One region of the Rhizobium sp. OAE497 genome, then DNA from elsewhere that is predicted to be linked to it. Evidence: predicted binding sites of a transcription regulator. Region 1 holds the regulator's gene; each other region holds the start of a gene.
What was found. Region 1 encodes LexA, which represses DNA repair genes until DNA is damaged. Its sites were predicted from a motif close to TGTTCNNNNTGTGTTCNG; they were not measured.
Positions count from the first base shown of each region.

Region 2: the regulator LexA is predicted to act here: its motif matches at 3,922-3,939, upstream of ABIE40_RS11965 (ribonuclease T2 family protein).
Region 3: the regulator LexA is predicted to act here: its motif matches at 2,759-2,776, upstream of ABIE40_RS12835 (putative DNA modification/repair radical SAM protein).

Region 1 is NZ_JBEPOA010000001.1:1,729,436-1,735,183, forward strand. Features, by position in the region: gene ABIE40_RS08975 (ComEC/Rec2 family competence protein) at 1-1,890, shown strand, start outside; gene lexA (transcriptional repressor LexA) at 1,871-2,584, opposite strand; gene ABIE40_RS08985 (VOC family protein) at 2,789-3,667, shown strand; gene kdsA (3-deoxy-8-phosphooctulonate synthase) at 3,664-4,509, shown strand; gene eno (phosphopyruvate hydratase) at 4,674-5,748, shown strand, end outside.
Region 2 is NZ_JBEPOA010000001.1:2,330,349-2,336,096, reverse strand. Features, by position in the region: gene ABIE40_RS11985 (thiamine pyrophosphate-binding protein) at 1-676, opposite strand, end outside; gene caiB (succinate--glutarate CoA-transferase) at 673-1,887, opposite strand; gene ABIE40_RS11975 (DMT family transporter) at 1,907-2,845, opposite strand; gene ABIE40_RS11970 (alpha/beta fold hydrolase) at 2,874-3,803, opposite strand; gene ABIE40_RS11965 (ribonuclease T2 family protein) at 3,956-4,684, shown strand; gene ettA (energy-dependent translational throttle protein EttA) at 4,821-5,748, shown strand, end outside.
Region 3 is NZ_JBEPOA010000001.1:2,504,432-2,510,179, forward strand. Features, by position in the region: gene ABIE40_RS12830 (UdgX family uracil-DNA binding protein) at 46-1,521, opposite strand; gene ABIE40_RS12835 (putative DNA modification/repair radical SAM protein) at 1,521-2,753, opposite strand; partial or broken gene greA (transcription elongation factor GreA) at 2,997-3,474, shown strand; gene ABIE40_RS12845 (glycosyltransferase family 4 protein) at 3,481-4,560, shown strand; gene ABIE40_RS12850 (glycosyltransferase) at 4,563-5,585, opposite strand; gene ABIE40_RS12855 (glycosyltransferase family 2 protein) at 5,598-5,748, opposite strand, start outside.

The DNA.
Region 1 (5,748 bases):
CGCGCAACCGAAAACCCGGTGGTGAAACGCCCGCCCGCCCGGGTGACTGTCATCGCCCGCGGCGCCAAGTCCGAGTTCGAGACGGGAACCTGGGTGAAGGGCAGGGCGCGGCTGACGCCACCCTCCGGTCCGGCACTCCCCGGTCTCAACGACTTCTCGTTCTCATCCTATTTCGATCGCGTTGGCGCCAATGGGTTTTTCTATGGGGCGCCAACGACGGTGACGCCGGGAGCCGCAGACGAGCATTCGCTGACCGACAGCGCCTTCGAGTGGCTCTACCGGCTGAGAAGCGGCATCGGTGATCGCATCAGGGGCATTTTGCCCGGCGATACCGGCGCTTTCGCCGCCGCCCTCGTGACCGACGAGCGGCGGGCGATTTCGGCAGAGACCACCGAAGCGCTCCGCCAATCCGGTCTTGCCCATATCATCGCCATATCCGGCCTCAACATGGCGCTGTCCGCCGGCATCTTCTTCGTCGGGTTCCGCACGCTGCTCAGCCTGTTTCCGTCCGTCGCCCAGGCCTATCCGGTCAAGAAGATCGCGGCCGCCGGAGCGCTTGCAGCCGTCACCGCCTATTTCCTGATTTCCGGCTTCGCAGTTTCCGCCGAGCGCGCCTTCATCATGATGGCGATCATGCTGACGGCGGTGTTCTTCGACCGGCCGTCGATCAGTTTGCGCAACGTGGCGCTCTCGGCGCTGATCATCATCGCCATCTCGCCCTCAGAAATCATGGGGCCGAGCTTTCAGATGTCCTTTGCCGCGACGCTGGCGCTGGTCGCCGGCTATGCGCTCTGGAAGGAGCGGCCGGCCCGCGACAAGCCCTTTGCGAAATTGCGCCTCGTCAGGCTCATGTCATCGGCGGCCGGCTTCTTCGGCGGCATCCTGCTCACCTCCGTCATCGGCGGTTTCTCGACGGCGCTGTTCTCGATCGAGCATTTTCACCGGCTGACGGCCTATGGCCTGCCTGCCAATCTCGCCGCCATGCCCGTCATCTCCTTCGTCATCATGCCGGCCGGGCTGCTTGCAATGCTTTTGATGCCGTTTGGGCTGGATGCCTGGGCCTGGCAGGTGGTCGGCTTCGGTCTCGATCTGGTGATCGCGATCGCCAAGACCGTCTCGTCCTGGGGCGGTGATATCGGCGTCGGCCGGTTGCCTGCCTGGTATTTCCCGGCTGCGGTCGCGGGCTTCCTGCTATTGACCCTGCTGCGCACCCGGCTGAGGCACATCGGCACGGCAATCATGGCCCTGTCGACGCTTGTGGTCGTCATGCTTCCCGAAAAGCCGCCGCCGAAGATCGTCATTGCTGAGGACGGCAGCATGGCGGGGATCATCGGTTCAAGCGCAATCGCCACCAATCGCCAGCGCCCGCCGGGTTTCATCTTCGATCAGTGGAAACGGGCTCTGGTGCTGGACAGCCATCGCGAGCCGATCTTCATCACATCGGCACTGGTCCCCACCGCGCCGCCGGGCGAAAGATTGAGGCTGACACCAGCGCAACAGCAGGAAGCGCAGAGCGCCATTGCGGTGAACGCCAGGGAAGAGCGGTTTTCCTGCGTCAAGAAAGCCTGGTGCACGGCAAAGCTGGAGAACGGCTCGGTGCTGACGGTCATCGACAATGCCGCTTACCTCGGCCCCGCCTGCGATGCATCCGATATCGTTGTCACACCGGTGCGCCTGCGGCTTGAAAGCTGCCGCTCTGGCGCGCTGCTCTTCACCGGCGCTACTTTAAGAAGGACAGGCTCTGTCGAGTTGAGCTTCGATGGAGGTGCTGCAGCGGTCACCGCATCCTTCGAGGATCTCGACCGCCCCTGGACCCGCCACCGCGCCTATGATTGGCGTAGCGGCACTTTTGACGGTGATGAGATCACCGTTAGTGATAGCGGCGGATAAGGCCGACAAGCTTGCCCTGAACCTTGACGCGGTCAGGCCCGAAGATACGCGTTTCGTAGGCCGGGTTGGCAGCTTCGAGTGCGATCGATGCGCCCTTGCGGCGGAAGCGCTTCAGCGTCGCTTCTTCATCGTCGACGAGGGCGACGACGATATCACCGGCATTGGCGGTATTGGTGTTGCGGATGATGACGGTGTCGCCGTCGTAGATGCCGGCCTCGATCATCGAGTCGCCCTTGACCTCAAGCGCATAGTGCTCACCGTTTCCGAGCATATCGGCGGGAACGGTGATGTCATGGGTGTTCTGCTGGATTGCCGAAATCGGCACACCGGCGGCGATGCGGCCCATGACCGGAACCGAGATCGAGCTGCTATTGTCTTCGTTCGCCGGCTTCGGCGGCGCGACGGGCTGCGGCTTGCCGAGGCTGCCTTCGATGACGCTTGGCGAGAAGCCGCGGCGCGGCTGGATGCTGGGGCTGTAGGCCTCGGGCAGCTTGATGACTTCCAATGCGCGGGCGCGGTTCGGTAGGCGGCGAATGAAGCCGCGCTCTTCGAGCGCTGTGATCAGGCGATGAATGCCCGACTTAGAGGCGAGGTCGAGCGCATCCTTCATTTCGTCGAAGGACGGCGGTACGCCGGACTCCTTCATCCGCTCGTGAATGAAGAGGAGAAGCTCCTGTTGTTTGCGCGTCAGCATCGAAGTCTTTCCCCAGATTCGTGAAACAAAGCCAGAACGGACACTATATGTTCCATATGTGTTCCGCAAGTGCCTAAATATTGGTAAAACTTCCCATCATTTTTCGTCATTTTTGAAAGTTTCTTTGCCGGATTGGTTATCCGCGCTTGCGCTTTGCCCGGCGCGGCGTGCAAATCTCTGCCGGCTTCACCGGAGGGAACCGCCATGACGCATCCGCTCGATCATCTGGTACTGCCCGTCACCCATATCGATGTCGCCCGCGAGCGACTCGGCCGTCTCGGTTTCACCGTCGCCGCCAATGGCCGTCATCCGTTCGGAACGGAGAATGCCTGCGTCTTCCTCGCCGACAAGACCTATCTCGAGCCGCTCGGCATCGCGAGCCAGGCGGAGTGCGATGCGGCCGCCGCCAAGGGCAACAGCTTTATCGCCCGCGACCAGGCCTTCCGCTTCCGCTGCGGCGATGATGGCTTCTCGGCGGTCGTCTTCGGCACCGACGATGCCGATGCGGACAAGGCCGCCTATGATGGCGCGCAGCTGAGCGGCGGTGACATGGTGGAGTTCTCGCGCCCGATCGTCATGCCCGATGGAACGCAGGCGACCGGCGCCTTCAAGCTCGCCTTTGCCGCCGATCTGAGGGCGCCCGATGTGTTCTTTTTCGCCTGCCAGCGGATCAACGCCTTTCCGGCCGATCGCAAGGCGCTGGAGACTCATGCCAACGGCGTTCTCGGCATTGTCGAGATTGCCCTCAGCGCGGAGGAACCCGACGCCTTCGCGTCGCTGTTGCAGACGGCAAGTGGCGGCGTTGCGCCCGGTGAGGCCGCCTTCGGCCTTTCCTTCGCCCTCAGTAATGTCCGGATCGCCATCTATTCCGAAGAAGGGATGGAGGCCTATTTCGATGTCGAGCCGCTTGGCACCGATAACGGCCTGCGGGCGCGGGCAATCGTCTTTGCGGTCGCTGATCTGGCCGTGACAGCGGCGCATTTGGCTGCTAACGGGATCACCTACTTGAATATGAACAATCGTCTATTGGTGAAGCCGGCGCCGGGACAAGGCGCGATCTTCGCCTTCGAGGAGACCCAATGAGCAACACCAATGCAGAAGTCGCCGTCGGCGAAGGCGCTGGCCGCGTTACCTTTTCCAATGCCGGCAAGCTGTCGATCATCGCTGGCCCCTGTCAGATGGAAAGCCGCGAACATGCCTTCATGATCGCCGGTGTTCTGAGCGAACTCTGCAAGAAGCTCGGCATCGGCCTCGTCTACAAGTCTTCCTTCGACAAGGCCAACCGCACTTCGCTTTCGGCGCAGCGCGGCATCGGCCTCGACAAGTCGCTCGAAGTCTTCTCTGATCTGAAGAAGGAATTTGGCTTCCCGGTTCTGACCGATATCCATACCGAGGAGCAGTGTGCAGAGGTCGCAACCGTCGTCGACATCCTGCAGATCCCGGCTTTCCTCTCGCGCCAGACCGACCTTCTCGTTGCTGCGGCCAAGACCGGCCGCGCCGTCAACGTCAAGAAGGGCCAGTTCTTGGCTCCGTGGGATATGAAGAACGTTCTTGCCAAGCTGAATGAGACGGGCAACCCGAACATCCTGCTCTGCGAGCGCGGTGCTTCCTTTGGTTACAACACGCTGGTCTCCGACATGCGCTCGCTGCCGATCATGGCGGCCATGGGCGCGCCTGTGATCTTCGACGCCACGCATTCGGTGCAGCAGCCGGGCGGGCAGGGCGGATCGAGCGGCGGTCAGCGCGAATTCGTCGAGACGCTGGCGCGTGCAGCCGTCGCCGTCGGCGTCGCCGGCGTCTTCGTCGAGACGCATGAAGATCCTGACAATGCGCCGTCGGATGGCCCGAACATGATCTATCTGAAGGATATGCCGCGGCTGCTCGAGAAGCTTCTGGCCTTCGATGCGATCGCAAAGTCGGCCTGACGTTCAAAAGGCTGACATGATCTTGTAATAGGCCACGCAGGTGGCCTGAAATGAAGGCATGTTAGGCGGCTCAAAAACGGCTGTGAAAACGCCATTGCAATCTGCGTGCCTTCGATTAAGACGATTTCAAACGATTTATCCACCCACCGAGCAGGAAGAAACCCATGACTGCAATTACCGATATCATCGCCCGCGAGATCCTCGATAGCCGTGGCAACCCCACCGTCGAAGTCGACGTCTATCTCGAAGATGGCAGCATGGGCCGTGCGGCTGTTCCGTCGGGCGCTTCGACCGGCGCGCATGAAGCCGTTGAAGTTCGCGATGGCGGCAAGCGCTATCTCGGCAAGGGTGTCGAAAAGGCTGTCGAAGCCGCCAACACGGAAATCTTCGACGCCATCGGCGGCATCGATGCCGAAAACCAGATCCAGATCGACAACATCATGATCGAGCTGGATGGCACGCCGAACAAGTCGCGTCTCGGCGCCAACGCCATCCTCGGCGTTTCGCTCGCTGTCGCCAAGGCTGCCGCTCAGGCCGCCGGCCTGCCGCTTTACCGCTACGTCGGTGGCGCTTCCGCTCACCTCCTGCCGGTTCCGATGATGAACATCATCAACGGCGGGGCGCATGCCGACAACCCGATCGACTTCCAGGAATTCATGATCCTGCCGGTTGGCGCCGACTCGATCCGCGAAGCCGTCCGCATGGGCTCGGAAGTCTTCCACGTCCTCAAGAAGGAACTGTCGGCTCAGGGCCACAACACCAACGTTGGCGACGAAGGCGGTTTCGCACCGGGCCTGAAGAGCGCCCCTGAAGCCCTCGACTTCATCATGAAGTCGATCGAAAAGGCTGGCTACAAGCCGGGCGAAGACATCCATCTCGGCCTCGACTGCGCCGCGACCGAATTCTTCAAGGACGGCAAGTACGTTCTCGAAGGCGAGGGACGCACGCTGGAATCGGGCGCCATGGCCGAATACCTCGCACAGCTCGCTGCCCAGTACCCGATCATCTCGATCGAAGACGGCATGGCTGAAGACGATTGGGACGGCTGGAAGGCCCTGACCGATCTCGCCGGCAAGAAGGTTCAGCTGGTCGGCGACGACCTGTTCGTCACCAACTCGGCACGCCTGCGCGACGGCATCAAGATGGGCGTTGCCAACTCGATCCTCGTCAAGGTCAACCAGATCGGCTCGCTGACCGAGACGCTGGACGCCGTAAACACCGCACACAAGGCAGCCTACA
Region 2 (5,748 bases), 600 kb from region 1:
TGAATCGCTCGGCGAAGGCGCGGAAATCGGCGACGGCATCGGCATCCCAGCGGGTGCCACCGAGGATCACCAGGGGACGCTCGGCTTTCAGGAGCCGCATGTAGAAGTCGTCTACCTGGCGGCGGCCGGGATAGGCGGCGACGCGCGAATAGGCGCGCGCACGGGGCGACTCCACTTCATCGCGCAGCATGTCCTCGGGCAGTGACAGGACGACCGGGCCGGGGCGGCCAGAGGTGGCGATCGCAAAGGCGCGGGTGACGAATTCCGGGATGCGGGCGGCATCGTCGATCTCGCCGACCCATTTGGCATATTCGGTCAGCGCCCGGCGGAACTCGACCTCCTGGAAGGCTTCGCGCTCGCGGGCATCGCGCTGCACCTGGCCGATGAACAGGATCATCGGAATCGAATCCTGGCGGGCGATATGCAGGCCCGCCGAAGCATTGGTGGCGCCGGGGCCGCGGGTAACCATGCAGATGCCGGGCTCGCCTGTCAGCCGCCCCCAGCAATCGGCCATCATCGCAGCGCCACCTTCCTGGCGGCAGACGACGACCTCGATGTCGCTGTCGTGAAGGGCATCGAGAACGGCGAGGAAGCTCTCGCCGGGAACGCAGGAGAGGCGGGTCACCCCGTTGGCCTTCAACGCTTCGACGATCAGTTCTCCACCCGATTTCTTCATGATGCCGTTGTCCTCCCTTCTATCGACCGCTCCAGCGCTTCGAGTTCAGCCAGCACCTCCTCCTGGTGCTCGCCGAGGCGCGGGCTCGGTCTTTCGTAACGTAGCGGTGTTTCCGACAGAACCACAGGGGTTCTGACGCCAGGGATCATCGTCCCGGCGGTGTCGGCAAGATCGATGCGCAATCCGCGGGCGATCACCTGCGGATCGGCAAACATTTCCTCGATCGTATTGATGGCGCCGGCTGGCACTGCGTTTTCTTCGCAGGCTCGCAGAAGATCGGCCTTCGGCCAGTTCAGTGTCTTGCCGGAGACGAGGCGGCGGACTTCGTCGCGATTGGCGACGCGGGCCTTGTTGGTGGCGAAGCGCTCATCTTCGCCGATACCCTCGAGACCGAGAATGGTGCAGAGGCGGCGGAACTGGCCGTCATTGCCGACGGCGAGGATGAGATAGCCATCGGCAGCCGGGATCACCTCATAGGGCGAGATATTCGGATGGGCATTGCCGAGCCGCACCGGCGCCTGGCCGCCGACGAGATAATTCATGTTCTGGTTGGCGAGCACGGCGGACTGGACATCGAGCAGCGCCATGTCGACAAGCTGGCCCTCGCCTGTCTTCAGTGCGTGGATCAGCGCCGCCTCGATCGCCGAGACGGCATAGATGCCGGTGAAGATATCGGCGATCGCCACGCCCGCTTTCATCGGCTGGCCCTCGGGTTCACCGGTGATCGACATGAAGCCGGACATGCCCTGGACGATGTAATCGTAGCCGGCGAGATTGGCATGGGGGCCGGTCTGGCCGAAGCCGGTGATCGAGCAATAGACCAGCTTCGGATTGATCTTGCGCAGGCTCTCGTAGTCCAGCCCGTATTTGACGAGGCCGCCGAGCTTGAAATTCTCGATCAACACGTCGGCGGTTGCCGCGAGACGGCGCACCAGCGCCTGTCCCTCTTCGGTCTTCAGGTCGGCGGTGATCGAGCGCTTGTTGCGGTTTGTTGAGTGGTAATAGGCGGCCGAGAGGTTTTCGCCGTCGGCGCCCTCGACGAAGGGCGGCCCCCAGTGGCGGGTATCGTCACCGCCTTCGGGATTCTCGACCTTGATGACGTCGGCGCCGAGATCGGCCAGCATCTGCCCGGCCCAGGGACCGGCGAGCACGCGGGCGAGCTCGATCACCCTGATGCCATCAAGCGGCGGCTTTTTGCTGGTGGCCGTCATGTTCCTCCCGCGGGCGGTTTTACGGCGCCCGTGTTGCCTCAGATGTATCGGATACGGGCTTGGATGCAAAGCGCCGCTCGCGCCAGATGATGTAGAGGCCCGACGCGATGATGATCAGGATGCCGAGCCATTTCAGCGCATCCGGGAAATCGCCGAAGACCAGCCAGGCGAAGATCGTCGCCGAGACGATCTCGAAATATTGCAGCGGTGCCAGCGTCGAGGCGGGGGCGGCGCGATAGGCATAGACGCCGAGAATGCCGGCGATCGCCGCCATGACGCCGACGCCGGCGAGATAGAAGAAGGCAAGCGCCGAGGGCATGACCGGATCGAACACATCCGAGCCGCTGCTTTCGCCGATATAGAGAATGATGCAGCAGAAGAAGAGGCCCCAGAGGCCCATCTGGAACTGCATGACCCAGGGGTCCTCGCGCTGCGCCAGCGCCCGGTTCATCATCGCCGAGATGGCGATGCAGACGGCGCTGACGACGGGGAGAAGCGCGACGAAGCCGACTTCCTGGAAGCTCGGCTGGATGATCAGGATCGCCCCGAAGAAGCCGACGCCGCAGGCCGTGTAGCGCCGCCAGCCGATGGCTTCGCCGAGGAAGATGCTGCTGAGGATCGTCAGGATGATCGGCTCGACGAAGAAGATGGCGATCGCATCGGCGACCGACATGTATTTCAGCGTGGCGACGAAGGAGATCATCGAGATGGTCATGATGATCCCGCGGATCGCGTGATAGAAGGTCTGCTTCCACGAGAGATCGGCGAGGTTTTTGCGCCAGATGACGACGGGCAGCATGCAGATCGCCTGGACGGCGAAGCGCGCCGCGGTGATCTCGGCAGACGGCACGGTGGCGATCGCCAGCTTGGCGAAGATATCGATCAGCGGCGAGAACAGCACCGAGAGAAGCATGAGCATCAGGCCCATGGTGACTTCGGAGGATGCTGTCGTCTTCATTGCCGTACCATTCTTGTCTGCGGGGCTCTCAGGAGCGTGCCGTCACGCCATCGCACCAATCGGCGAAGGCCGAGATGGCCGCCGCGGCGCCGGTGTCGTTCAGGGTCTCGTGCCGGGCGTCCTGATATATTTCAGTGGTGATACGGGAGAAGCCATGTCGTTTCAAATGGTTTGACAGCCATCCTGTGGCTTTCCCGTGCTCGGTCGCCGGATCCTGTCCGCCGCCGACAAGATGGATCGGCAGGGATTTCGGCAGCCGGTTCAGATGCTCGGTCTTCGGCGCCCGGAAGGTCAGCTCGAAGATGTCGAGCCACAGCGATACCGAGGCATCGAAGCCGCAGAGCGGATCGGCGATATATGTGTCGACTTCACTGGGATCGTGCGACAACCAGTCGAAGGCGGTGCGATGGCCGGGGATGGCCTTGCCCCAGGCGGCAAAGGTCAGCTTCGGCAGGAGGCCGCTCGGCACATCCGATCCCTTCAGGGCTTTTTCGGCAAGCAGGATTGCCTGGGCGGCGCGACCCGCCGCGCCGACGGCGAAGTTCGAATTCCAGACGGCGACGGCATTGAATTTTTCGGGGTAGGAGACCGCCGTGTTGAGCGCGATCAGTCCGCCCATCGAATGGCCGAAGAGGATGACTGGCAGGCCGGGATAGAGGCCGGCGGCGTGATCGCGCATGGCGACAACATCCTCCTGCACGCGCGTCACGCCGTGCCGTCTCGCGAACTGGCCGATCGGCGCATCGGGCGCGGTGGTCTCGCCGTGGCCGCGGTGGTCGTGGGCGAAGACATGATAGCCGCGGGCGGCCATCGCCGCGGCGAAGCGCTCGTATCGTTTCGAATGTTCGGCAAGGCCGTGGCAGACGATCAGGATGGCGCGTGCCGTGCCCTCTGCCGCCGCATGGTGAAAGGCAAGCGTTGCGTCCGGTCTCTTAAGCCATTGTGTTTGCGAAAACATTCGGTCCTCCCGGCCGGTACCAGAGCAGATCGGGCGGCAAATGCAAGCAGGGCTGCGACGATATGCAGGGGAAATTCATGCGATTCAGGGTTGCGGCGAGGCGAGCTTCATGCTTATTTGTTCGTGTATTGTTCTATTTTCAGAGGGTGGAGATGAGCAGGTTCCTTGTTGTTGCCGTGATGCTTGCGTTGTCGGGTTTCTCCGCCGGTTCGGCGATGGCGCAGGAGGGGCGCACCCGCTTCATTCTCGCTGCCAGCTGGCAGCCGGCCTTCTGCCAGACCAACCAGAAGAAAGCCGAATGCGCCAGCCAGACGGCCGAGCGCTACGATGCGACGAACTTTTCGCTGCACGGCCTCTGGCCGATGCGGCAGAATTACTGCGGAGTTCCCGGAGACCAGCAGGCGGCCGACAAGGATGGCGACTGGCGCTCGCTTCCCGAGGTCAAGCTGACGCCGGAAAATGCGGCCGCACTCGCCAAGGCGATGCCGGGAACGCAATCGGCGCTCGAACGCCATGAATGGACCAAGCACGGCACCTGCACCAAGCTTTCTGCCGACGCCTATTTCGGCACGGCGGTGCGGCTGATGGGCGATCTCAACGGCTCGGCGGTGCGCGATCTCTTCGCCGCCAACACCGGCAAGATGGTGACCGCGGAGCAGATCAAGGCGGCGTTCGACAAGAGTTTCGGCGCTGGCGCCAGCGACCGCGTCAAGATGAGCTGCCGCAGGGCAGGCGGGGTGCGCGTCATCAGCGAGCTGACGATCGGCCTCTCGCAGGATGCGGTGACGGATATGAACGCCGGTCTCGGCAAGCTGATCCAGGGTGCAGGGCGGACGTCGTTCGGCTGCAACGAGGGGATCGTCGATGCGGCCGGCTTCTAGGCGCCGCTGAATCAGGCAGGGACGTCATCCCGAGGCCCGAAATCCGGTAGCAATACCGGTTTCGGCGTTGCCCGGCGCGCCCGTTTCGCCTACATAGCGGCACGGTTTTAAAGTTTGCGCCTGGAGCAGTTCACACATGGCACGTCAGTTCATTTATCATATGTCGGGACTTAACAAGTCTTACGGCGCCAAGAAGATCCTCGAAAACGTCAACCTGTCGTTCTACCCGGACGCCAAGATCGGTATTCTCGGCCCGAACGGCGCCGGTAAGTCGACCGTTCTGCGCATCATTGCCGGTCAGGACAAGGAATATACCGGTGAAGCCTGGCTCGCCGAAGGCGCCACCGTCGGCTACCTCGAACAGGAGCCGAAGCTCGATCCAAGCAAGACCGCGTTCGAAAACGTCATGGAAGGCGTTGCCGACAAGCAGGCCGTGCTCGACCGCTACAACGAGCTGATGATGAACTATTCCGACGAGACGGCGGAAGAGGGCGCCAAGCTCCAGGACATCATCGACAGCCAGAACCTCTGGGATCTCGAACAGCAGGTTGAGATGGCGATGGAAGCGCTGCGCTGCCCGCCGAAGGATGCCGAGGTCACCAATCTCTCGGGTGGTGAACGCCGCCGTATCGCGCTCTGCCGCCTGCTTCTGTCGCAGCCCGATCTGCTGCTCCTCGACGAACCGACCAACCATCTCGACGCCGAGACCATCGCCTGGCTGGAAAAGCACCTGCGCGATTATCCGGGCGCCGTGATGATGATCACCCACGACCGCTACTTCCTCGACAACGTCACCGGCTGGATCCTCGAGCTCGACCGTGGCCGCGGCATTCCGTACGAAGGCAACTATTCTGCCTACCTGACGGCCAAGGCCAAGCGCATGCAGCAGGAAGCCCGCGAAGAAGCCGGCCGCCAGAAGGCGCTGTCGCGCGAACAGGAATGGATCGCCTCCAGCCCGAAGGCCCGCCAGGCCAAGTCCAAGGCCCGTATCAAGGCCTACGAACAGCTGGTCGATGCCGCCGAGAACATCCGTCCCGGCGATGCGCAGATCATCATCCCGGTCT
Region 3 (5,748 bases), 770 kb from region 1:
CTTTTTTCGCCACCCATCGATCGGGGCTACCATTGAATCAGAAATTCAAGCAGCAGAATCACTTTGCGAAATCCGGCGCATAAGCGACTGAATCTCCACCATATCCTGCTGGAACAGCGCCAGCTGCTCAGCCCTATCCCGTTCATCCGGAAGCCGCAGCAGGTAGGACGGATGCACGGTGACGAAAAGCAGCCGTCCATTGGGCATCCGCATCGCCTGCCCCCTGATGTCGGTCAGCCGGTGCTTCGTTTCGGTCAGCGCCGCCAGCGCCGTCGCCCCCATCGCCACCATGATCTTCGGCTTTATGAGATCGAGCTCCAGCTTCAGCCACCAGCGGCAATGCTGTACCTCGCCCATATTCGGGCGCTGATGGATGCGCCGCTTGCCGCGCGGCTCGTATTTGAAATGCTTGACGGCATTGGTGACATAGAGGCTCGAACGGTCGATCCCCGCGGCTTCGATCGCCTGATCGAAGACCTTTCCCGCCGGGCCGACAAACGGGCGTCCTGCCAGATCCTCCTGATCGCCCGGCTGCTCGCCGACGAAGACGATATCCGCATTCTCCGGCCCCTCGCCGAAGACCGTCTGCGTCGCCTTCTCATGCAGTGGACAGCGGGTGCAGACGGCGGCCTGCTCCCGCAACGCCTCCAGCGTGCCGGCGGGTGCCGGCTCCGGCAGGGGCTGGCTTCTCGCCGCCTGCTGCAGCCGGTCATGGAAAGGCTGCGGCGTCGTCGCCTGACGCTTCGCCATCTCGATCACCCGGCTTTCGGCATTGGCGACCAGCCCCGGAATGAGCTCCGCCTCCGGCAAGTTCTTCCAGTATTTCTTCGGCATCTCGGCCTGCATCGCCTTCACCTTCAGCCGCGCCGGGTTGAAGATATTGGCGTAATAGGTCCGCCAGAGCATATCGGCATCATCGGTCAGATCGGGCTTTTCGCAGGGCTCGTGGCTGGTCGTCAGCTTCACCCCGTCCCATCCGGCCGATCCCTTCGGCGTCAGGATGATCCAGTCCATGTCGTTGAACCGCCGCTGGAAGAACGAGGCCTTGCGCACGACGATATGATGATCAGGCTCGAACCAGGCGAGGAACTTCCGCCGCCCGTTCATCGAGATGCCGCTACCGACCTCCTTGAAGCGCACGAAGGCGGTCATCTTGTGCGCATCCCGCCGCACGCTCTTTTCCATCAGCCGCGCCCGCGAGACATCCTCGTCCGAGACGATATCGAGCAGCTTCCTGTCCGATTGCAGCCGCCACAAGAGCGTATAGAGCAGCGTGAACCGGACGGGATCTGTGTGACAGATGACGGCAGAGGCAAGGTCGATGAAGGCCTGTGGCACGGTCAACTGCGATTTGCCCGATGGTTGCGGCGGCAGCACGTCCTCTTCCCAGAACAGCTGCTTGTCGCCGCCCTTCTCCCGCCATTCGATTTCCCCGGGTGCAATGCCGGCGGCGGCGAGCGAGCGGGCGGCATCGCGCCACTCGGTAAAATCACCCCTGCCCTGCAGCGCCACCTTCAGCATCAGAGCAACTGCAGCTGTTCGGGCTTCGGTTCGAACATGGCGCGCAGGTCCGGCCGGTCGATCAGCCGCTTCGGCGTCCAGCCCTCCGCCGTCACGAAGGCCTGTACCTTCTTGACCGACACGCCGAGCCGCGACAGATCCTCTATACGCAGCTTGCGGAACCGGCGGCCGGACAGGATGCCCTTCACCGCCTTGGTTCCAAGGCCGGGCACGCGCAGCAGCAACTCCTTGGCGGCCTTGTTTATATCGACGGGAAACTGGTCGCGATGGCCGAGCGCCCAGGCGAGCTTCGGATCGAGATCGAGATCCAACATGCCGCCCTCCTGCGAGGCGGTGATCTCATCGATACCGAATCCATAGAAACGATAAAGCCAGTCTGCCTGATAGAGCCGGTGCTCGCGCATCAGCGGCGGCTTGATCAGCGGCAGGTTCTTCGACGAATCCGGGATTGGGCTGAAGGCGGAATAATAGACGCGCCGCAGCCCGTAGCTGCCATAGAGCCGGGCGCTGGTGCCGAGGATCGTCGCATCATTGGCGCCATCGGCCCCGACGATCATCTGCGTGCTCTGCCCGGCCGGCACGAAGCGCTTGCGCCGCTTGGTCTGCAGCGTCGGCTCGCCGGCCTCCTCGATCTTCAGCCGGAGATCACCCATCGAGCGGCGGATGCTCGACGGCTTCTTCTCCGGCGCCAGACGGGTGATGCCGTTATCGGTCGGCAGCTCGATATTGAGCGACAACCGGTCGGCATAAAGCCCCGCCTCCTCGATCAGATGCGCAGACGCCTCCGGGATCGATTTCAGATGGATATAGCCGCGGAAATTATGGGTAACCCGCAGCTCGCGCACCACCCGCACCATCTCCTCCATCGTATGGTCGGAAGAGCGGATGATGCCGGAGGATAAAAACAGCCCCTCGATGTAATTGCGCCGGTAAAACTCCAGCGTCAGCCACACCACCTCTTCAGGCGTGAAGCGGGCGCGCTCGACATTGCTCGACGAGCGGTTGATGCAGAAAGCACAATCATAGATGCAGAAATTGGTCAGCAGGATTTTCAGCAGCGAGATGCATCGTCCATCCGGCGCATAGGCATGGCAGATGCCGGATCCCTCGGTCGAGCCCAACCCGCCACTGGCGCCCGAATCGCGCTTCGTCGTACCGCTGGAAGCGCAGGAAGCATCGTATTTCGCGGCATCCGAGAGGATGGCCAATCGTTCATTCAGCGACTTCTTCATGGATCTGTTCACTATATGTTCTTTTGCTAAACGTCAATGAAAGCCAGCGGATTTCTGCGCTAGATATCGCAACCATGAGCCGGGTCAGAAGCGCTGATACGAATTTTATGGAAATCGCCGGTAGCGATCTGCTATAAGCGAAGCAACTAGGATTGTTGGCACGGTTCCGAAGTTCTCTTCGGGACCTGTTTTCTTTTGTGTCACTGCCTACCTGTAGCGGCACGAAGAATAAAGGACGGGAAAATGGTAGATAAGGTTCCGATGACGCAGGGTGGTTTCGTCAAGCTGCAGGAAGAACTGCGCTGGCGCCACGCAGGAAGAGCGTCCCCGCATCATCGAGGCGATCGCCGAAGCGCGCGCCCATGGCGACCTGTCGGAAAATGCAGAATACCATGCTGCCAAGGAAGCCCAGAGCCTCAACGAAGGCCGCATTGCCGAGCTCGAAGACCTGACGGCGCGCGCCGAAGTCATCGACCTCACGAAGATGTCCGGCGACAAGATCAAGTTCGGCGCCAAGGTGAAGCTCGTCGACGAGGACACCGAGGAAGAAAAGACTTACCAGATCGTTGGCGACCAGGAAGCCGACGTGAAGGCCGGCCGCATCTCCATCTCTTCCCCGATCGCCCGCGCGCTGATCGGCAAGGAAGTCGGCGAATCCATCGAAGTCAACGCGCCCGGTGGCTCCAAGGCCTACGAAATCCTCCAGATTTCCTGGGGCTGATCATCCGTGGCGCCAGACAGCCGCCCTGCCCGCATCGATATCCGTGACGTCGAGATCATCGCGCCGAATTTCAAGCGGCGCCTCTCCGGCGTGACGTCGACGATCATCCAGCTGATTCCGGTTCAGCGAGCGCTCGGTCAGAAGATCGCAGCGCTCGGCCCCGGCCTGCCGGCAACTCTTCCGCATATCCGCTTTCGCGATCTCATCCATCTCTGGACACCGCCGGTGGGCAAGAAGCACCGCGTCTGGCATGCGCGGCGCAATGTCGAGATGCTGCCGGCGATCATCATGCGCGATCTCTTGCGCATGAAGCTGAAGATCGTCTTCACCTCGGCCTCGCAGCGCAAGCATACCGGCTGGACGAAATGGCTGATTTCGAAGATGGACGCGGTGATCGCCACCAGCGGCAAGACCGCCGCCTATCTGGAAGTGCCGAGCACCGTCATCCTGCACGGCATCGACACTGTCCGCTTCTCGCCGCCTGCTGACAAGGCGGCCGCCAAGACCGCAGTCGGTCTCGACGCCACGAAGAAGATCGCCGGCTGCTTCGGCCGCGTCCGCCACCAGAAGGGCACCGATCTCTTCGTCGATACGATGATCCGCCTACTCCCCGATCGTCCGGACTGGATCGCCATCATCGCCGGCCGCGCCACCGCCAAGCACATCGATTTCGAAAACGGCCTGAAAGCCCGCGTCACCGCCGCCGGCCTTGCAGACCGCATCCTCTTCGTCGGCGAGCACACCAACATCAACGACTGGTACCGCGCCCTCGACCTCTTCATCGCCCCCCAACGCTGGGAAGGCTTCGGCCTGACGCCGCTGGAAGCGATGTCAACGGGCGTACCCGTGATTGCGACGGATGTCGGGGCGTTTCCGGAATTGCTGGTGGATGACGGCAATGGCCCGCAGGGCATGATCGCCCGCGACAGCCTGGATGCGATGGCAGAAATGGCCGCCCGCTACATGGACGATACGCCCGGCCGCGACAGCCTTGCCGCCGTCGGTCTGACGCATATCATGGAAGATTTCCAGATCGACATGGAAGCAAAGCGGATCGCCGCGGTCTACCGCTCGACCCGCTACTGATTTTACGGCTTGCGCTTGAAGAGCTCGATATAGGCGTTGCAGACGGCTTCTTCGGAGAACTGCTGCATCAGCGTCTTATTGCCGCCGGCCGCCACTTTCTCGCTCAGAACGTTGTCATTGATCAACCGCTCGATGGCGCGCGAAAATCCATCCGTATCGCCGATATCGACCAGCAAACCGTTCTCACCGTCGCGCATGAACCAGAGCGGCCCTTCCGAGCGGCTGGAAACCACCGGCTTGTGCTGCGCCCATGCCTCGAGGATGACATTGCCGAGCGGCTCATGGCTGGAGGGCATGACGAAAATATCGGAAGCGGCGACGAAGGGCCTCGTATCCTTCTGCCAGCCGAGAAAACGGACGCGATCGCTCACGCCGAGATCGGCGGCAACCTTGCGAACATTCTCCATCTCCTCGCCGTCCCCGGCAAGCCAGAGATAGACGCCCGGCAGCTTGGCGACGGCGGCTGTCAGCAAGGCGAACTGCTTGCGCGGAACGAAGCGCCCCATCGACATGACGACGGGAACGCCTTCAGGCGTATCGAGCGTGGCGCGATCGACGGGAGCAACCCGGTCCGTCGTCGTGAAATTGGAGATGACCTCGACACCGCGCGTCCAGCCGATATTACGCACATGTTCGCCGATCCCGGGCGTATTACACACCAGGACGTCGGTATTCTTGAAATAGCTGAGATTGGTCGGGTAATCGCCAAGACGCGAAATCTTGATGCAGCCCTTGTAGTTCGGCATCAGCCGGCTGGCGCGCGTCGCCCAGGAAAACAGGGCGTCCGGCTTCTCACGCTCGGCCAGATAGCGCACCTTCAGCGGCAGCAGCAGCCGGTCCGGCGAAAGATTGCGAAAGTTGCTTTCGATGATCTTGGAATAAGGTTCGATATCCTTCCGCCAAAGACGATCCGGCCTTATCACCGACGTCTGCTCGACGCCCCGGCGCCCGAGCCCCCTGGCCAGATGCACGAAAAACTTCTCCGCGCCGCCATCCTTGCCGAAGTGATAATGAAAAACCTTCACACGAAATTCCTCTTAGCGATCCCCGGCATCATCCGCATTGGGACGCCGCTTCAGGGCATTGCGCTGATAAAGCTTGGCCTGCGTCAAAAACGCGTAGACGGCGCCGGTCATCGCCTCGATGAAGCCCGGAACACCGCAACGCCATAGACCATTCTTGAAATAG